DNA from 2 places in the Mechercharimyces sp. CAU 1602 genome. Region 1 is predicted to be linked to the other one. Evidence: riboswitches for the same ligand, from Rfam matches in the RefSeq annotation. Region 1 holds a riboswitch; the other holds the start of a gene.
The links. Region 1 has a riboswitch for cobalamin ahead of NXZ84_RS00245 (DUF4430 domain-containing protein). Riboswitches for the same ligand answer to the same signal wherever they lie in the genome.
Positions count from the first base shown of each region.

Region 2: another riboswitch for cobalamin. It lies ahead of NXZ84_RS10360 (ABC transporter substrate-binding protein); the one in region 1 lies ahead of NXZ84_RS00245 (DUF4430 domain-containing protein).

Region 1 covers NZ_JANTPT010000001.1:37,915-41,093, reverse strand. The annotation lists gene NXZ84_RS00245 (DUF4430 domain-containing protein) at 1-1,121, opposite strand, end outside; cobalamin riboswitch at 1,246-1,439, opposite strand; gene nadA (quinolinate synthase NadA) at 1,617-2,723, opposite strand; gene nadC (carboxylating nicotinate-nucleotide diphosphorylase) at 2,738-3,179, opposite strand, start outside.
Region 2 covers NZ_JANTPT010000001.1:2,023,340-2,026,518, forward strand. The annotation lists gene NXZ84_RS10355 (FecCD family ABC transporter permease) at 1-801, opposite strand, end outside; gene NXZ84_RS10360 (ABC transporter substrate-binding protein) at 808-1,767, opposite strand; cobalamin riboswitch at 1,955-2,148, opposite strand; gene NXZ84_RS10365 (alpha/beta hydrolase family protein) at 2,315-3,157, shown strand.

The DNA of each region.
Region 1 (3,179 bases):
CAGTCAACTAATTTGCCCCTATTCCACAACGCATCCTCAGGAATTGCATAATCATAAGCATCCAACGCTACTAGCGCAAAAATCACTCCATTCGATCCTTGGTACGTCATCCTCTCGTTGTTATACAATTTTTCGACAAGGTCGTATCCACCTATATTTCGTGGATCTCCACCGCCTGCTAAAATACCGAGAATAAGACGCTCATAATCTGTTACTCTGCGGAATTCTCCCTGATTAGCTTGCACTTGTGCTTCAACTTTTTGAAGATAACCTTCTGGAACAATTCCCGCCGCTTGATACAGACCAATAATTTGCCACTCCGAATTAATGTAATGATCTAATGTCCATTGGAGCAGTTTTTCAGAAGCATCCTCTTTTTTCTTCTTGTCTTTCCCTTTTCGCTCCTCACGCCCCATGTCACTTATAGTAGGTGGCGGTTCTTTTGATTCGCTCTGTAACGCGGACACAGAATGAACCGCCTTATCTTTAGTTACCGCTCGCTCTGAACCAGCCTGCTCCACCACCGGAGCTGGTTTGTGCGCCTCTACTTGTTTTCGCTCTTTGTCATCATCCCTCATGCCTACATCTGTTTGCTCGTCTGTTTCAGCAGAAGGTTGAGTCACCGATCGAGCCATATTATTACCGTTACGCGCCTGACTCTCTGTTAACGGATATCCAAGATCTATACCATTATTGGTTGTATACAGCCACTCAATCACATCTCCATCTGATACTTGATACGAGCCCGCACTCTCCGTTGGGTACTTTCCATTCACCCGGTACACCCATCCACTGAGTGCACCTCGCTTAAATTCAGTCAAACCCCCGATATCATGTACATACAGCGTTCTCCCAGAACCACTATATCCAATCTGCCCTTGATACACTGCCTGCAAAGCTTCGAATGCCGTATCTCCTTCCAAATGAGTAAAAGAGATGGATCCAGTCATCATACTCTGCTGCTTCTCTCCCACAACAGATATAGTAAGGGAACTTTCAACATCTTCTGTACTCGTCTCAGCTAATGATATCCCCGGAAAGAGAAAGAACAACATAAAGGTAGCCAAAAACAAAATCCAGCGGTAAAGATGATGTGTCATTACATCACACCCTTTCTTCATACTTATATAAACGCAAAAAAACCCGTCACTACGGGTTCCGGTTGGTATGGGTCCATGATTAATACACACCGCACTCAGACGGCTTGTATCCTCATCCCACAACACCTCCTATCCTCGTAGGAATTTCGTGTTGACGTTACAGGCAGGTCTCCTGGCTCATGATCATCACCTTCTACTCCTTCCCATCCCATACGGACAGTGGATCATATAGAAGGCTCCCACTTACAGTGGCGGGACCGCGCCGGTTTTACACCGGCTTCCCTTTTAAGCAAATCAGACTATCCAGTCATGATTTGCACCTACAACGCTCATTATTATATTTTTCTAACTCTTCTTTCCGTTTAGAGAGAAGAGCGAACATCCACATCATACCATGACTATATAGAGAAAGATAGCACTATTTCATTAATTTTAAAATGCATGGATTCATACGATAAAAAAGGAAAAGCACCCCCCACCAAGGTAAATGCTTTCCCTACTTGTCAACAATGATGATTAACTGATCCCTAACATTCGATCTAACGCTACTTGAGACCATTTTGTAGTCTCGGGATCAACAGTGATTTGGTTAATTACTTCATCACGCACCAAGCCTTCCAACACCCACAACAGATGAGGCTGGTCAATACGGTTCATCGTTAAGCATGGACAGATTGTATTACTGAGAAGACGAATTTCCTGTTCCGGATGATCGTTAGCCAAGCGTTGTACCAAATTGACTTCAGTACCGATCGCCCACTTACTACCGGCTGGAGCCGCTTCGATCTGATTGATGATGTAACTTGTAGAACCATTATCATCTGCTGCCTGTACAACTTCGTGTGAACATTCCGGGTGTACAATAATCTTCATTTCAGGATCACGTTCCCGATGACCTTCGATTTGTTCGACAGTAAACTTCTCATGTACAGAACAATGACCTTTCCATAGAAGCATACGCGTCTCTTCTAACTCACACTCTAAACCTTCAAAGTCACCTGCTTTAGGATCCCATACCACCATTTGTTCCAATGGAATCCCCATATCAAAAGCGGTATTGCGACCCAGATGCTGGTCTGGCAAAAACAGTATCCGCTTTTTCTGTGCAAATGCCCATTCCAACACTTGATGCGCATTGGACGAAGTACATGTTGTCCCCCCATGACGCCCGACAAACGATTTGATCGCTGCTGTCGAGTTTACATAAGTAACAGGAATCACGGTATCGCCCAACTGCGCTTGAATCGCTTCCCATGCTTCTTCTACTTCATCAATATCTGCCATATCCGCCATCGAGCAACCGGCGCGCATATCAGGAAGAATGACTTTCTGTTCTTCTGATGTAAGCGTATCTGTCGTCTCTGCCATAAAGTGAACACCACAAAAGACAATATACTTTTTATCGCCAAGCTTCTCCGCTACTTTGGCCAACTGAAGTGAATCACCCCGATAATCCGCATATTGAATCACATCATCACGCTGATAATGATGGCCCAGAATAACCAAGTCGTCTCCTAGTTGAGCTATCGCTTTGCGAATCCGTTCATCATACTCCTTATATGTGAGCGAGCGCAGCTCTTCGGGCAAGCTCGCGTTAACCGGGTTTAGTATACTGGTCTGCATATTTACTCCTCCTTCTATGATGTACCCCAATCCAAACTAATATCTAACGCCGGCGCTGAATGAGTCAACCATCCGAGCGAGATTGCATCGACACCGGTCTGGGCAACCGCCCGTACCGTCTCAGGTGTTAATCCTCCCGATGCTTCTGTCCATACGCGTCCATCAATCCAAGTAACAGCTTCCTTCAAAGTGGCAATATCCATATTATCAAGCAAGATCGCATCCACTTCTAAGTTGACGATCTCCTTTACTTGTTCCAATGTGTCTGCCTCTACTTCGATATTCACCATATGACCATTTCTAGCGCGCACACGATGTACCGCTTCAGCAATACTACCCGCCATTGCGATATGATTATCTTTTAGCATCGCTCCATGGCTTAGTCCATAGCGATGATTCACACCACCGCCCATACGGACTGCATATTTCTCAAAGGGACGTAAACCAGGAGTTGTT
Region 2 (3,179 bases), 2.0 Mb from region 1:
AGCTGCTCCCGTCACCAACGAAGCAAAAATTAATAATACAAGACGGATACGGTAAACCGATACCCCCAAATAATGAGCAGAGCGCTCCCCCAACGCAAATAAATCTAATTCTCGACTAAAAAGCCACGCGCTAAAAAGACCTACCAATACGACAGGGAAAATAATAAGCGCATGGCTCCAATCTCGGAGCGCCACACTTCCCATCAACCAGAACTGAATCTCCATCATACGCTCAGCCGACTGCGATAACATAAATGTAAGCACAGCACCAAAGAAAGCTTGTATCACGACCCCCGCTAATATGAGCGTATGTGTGCGCATGCCGCTTCCTACATGAGACAGTCGCAAAACCAAACCGAGCGCGATCAAAGCGAATAAAAAAGAAAAGAAGGGGACATTCCATATTCCAAATAGAATGCTCCCCCACCCTGTCAATAAGGCAATAACCGCGCCTACAGCCGCACCTGAGGAGACACCTAAAATATACGGATCAGCCAGTGGATTGCGCAGGATTCCCTGAAAAATAACCCCGCAACCCGCCAACGCCGCACCTACGATACCTGCCAGTAAGACGCGAGGCAACCGGATTTCCAAAATGATCGCTTCTACTACAGGATCTATTTGGGTTGCACTCAACGATGAAAACGATAATTTATGCCATATGATTTGCCACACTTGACCCATCGAAATATCGGCACTTCCGATGGAAACAGCGCCGCAAACCGTGAAAACAAATGCCGTCATCAAGATGATCAACCACAATCTCAGCGGCATTTTTACTAATGCTACTCTCTTCTTCATGTTTAATTAGAACCGCTCGGGATACAGTGCTGTTGCCACTTCAAGCAAACCTTTGGTAATTCGAGGGCCAGGACGGCTAACCAGATTTCCATCCAACTGTTGCAGACGATCTTCTTTCACTGCCTGAATCTTCCCCCACCCCGCGCGATCAGAGATTTGTGCTGATGCTGCTTTTTCAGTTTCACCATGTGTAAATATAATTACTTCAGGGTTCCACTCGACTACTTTTTCGGCCGATACTTGTACCCACCCCTCTTGTGATGCTGCTACGTTATTACCGCCAGCGACGGTGATTAGTTCATTCATGAAGGTGTTTTTCCCTGTTGTATACAGGTCTGCAGATACTTCATACCAAACATCAACACGCTCATCTTCAGACAGGTCTGCCACTGCGCTTTCCACCTTAGCCACATCATCTTTCATCTCTGCCACTACTTTTTTCGCTTCCGCCACCTGATTTGTTGCCTCACCTACATTTTCAATCGACTTATACACACCTTCTAGATTTTGTCCCTCAGCCACCAGCACATTTAACCCCAAACCCCGCAACTTCTTGATTGCATCACCGTTCATATTAGCTCCCAATACGAGGTCTGGTTTTAATTCCATCACTTTCTCGGCATTAATATTCATATCTCCTACTTGTTCGATCTCACTAACCTCTGCCGGATAATCATCATTAGCAGTTACTCCCACTACACGATCGCCTAAACCCAGTGCAAAGGCAATCTCCGTCGTACTCGGAATAAGAGAAATGATTCGTTTTGGCTCTTCTGTCAACGTTACCTTTTCACCGTCATCACCCGTAACTGTAACCGGATATGATACTTCATCTGCTTTTTGTTCTACCTTTGTCTCTTGATCCGACGCCTTATTTGCCTCAGGTTCCGCACTACAGCCCACTACACTGAAGGCCATTACTAATGCGAGCAATAAAATACTAAATTTCCACCAACGTGGTTTCATCTGTTCTTGCTCCCCTCTATTATGTTTCTTTTCCTTTCGATAAAAAAAACTTGCACCTTATCGGCACAAGGATGGTTCGCTCGTAACGCCACACATAGAAAACCTTAGTCCTCATCACTAAGAAATTTCTACTCACTTTGATAGTGTATGTACGTTGCTAGCGATCCTCCTTTACCGCGAAGGAGAACAACTATGAGGAGAAAAGGCAGGTCTCCTGGCTTATGGATCATCACTACTCCTCGCCTTCCCATCTCTTTTAAAGAGACAGTGGCACCCTTGGGAGTACCTCCCCAAATACAGTGGCGGGTCCGCGCCGGAATTTCACCGGACTTCCCTTTTCACTTTCACATGAAGTAAAAGACCTCTTCTCTATGTCCAATAGGCTTTCGATCCAGCTCTTTCGATCACCTATCCCTTCCATTATACTTCTACACTGTCTAGTGTCAATAAACTGAAAATGAACCTAGTCGACTTAAGGCTTACCTTGACAGAAAGCACCCATATCATGGATAGTATGGATATACACATATGAAAAGGAGGAGAAAATATGCCGATTCCATTTACGATTCCCGTCGGGACAGAAGAACGCCTGATACGTGGAGATCTGTTTTTACCTGAATCAAACGGACGTGTGCCTGTTATTATTATCTGCCACGGATTTAAAGGGTTTAAAGATTGGGGTTTCTTCCCATATGCAGCTGAAAGCCTCGCTTCTAGCAGATTTGCTGTCATCACTTTTAATTTCTCCATGAATGGAGTTGGAGAGGATCTGCTCAACTTCACCCAATTAGATCGCTTTGCGCGCAACACCTTTAGTCGTGAACAAGAAGATCTTCAGATTCTGCTGCAAACCCTTCATGCTGGAACTCTACCTGAATCTGAAAGGCTAAACCTGGCGCAATGCGGACTCATCGGTCATAGCAGAGGTGGTGGCAACGCCCTCCTGTTCGCTTTAAACCATGATAGTATCCGTGCAGTAACCACCTGGAATAGCATTGCCCAGCTCGATCTCTTCCCACCCGCATTAAAAGAAGAGATCTACCGTAATGGTGTTGGCACAATTTATAATGCACGTACCAAACAGGACATGCCTATTGACCTAGAAGTATTGAAAGATTTAGATTATAATAAAAAATCTTTCGATCTGCTTTCCCGTTTGCCATCCTATCCTCATCCTCTACTCTTCATTCATGGCGAGGACGATACCTCTGTTCCCGCCACCGCCGCCCGTCAACTATATAACGTCTCTCCACACGCTTCATTACACATGATAGCAGGAGCCGATCATGTATTTGGTTGCTCTCATCCCTTTCAAGGAAGCACACCCATGTTGGAAGAAGCAATTGCAGAAACAGCCTCCTTTATGAAAAAGCAGCTCACATCCATTTAAACACCCATCCTCTTTCATAGTG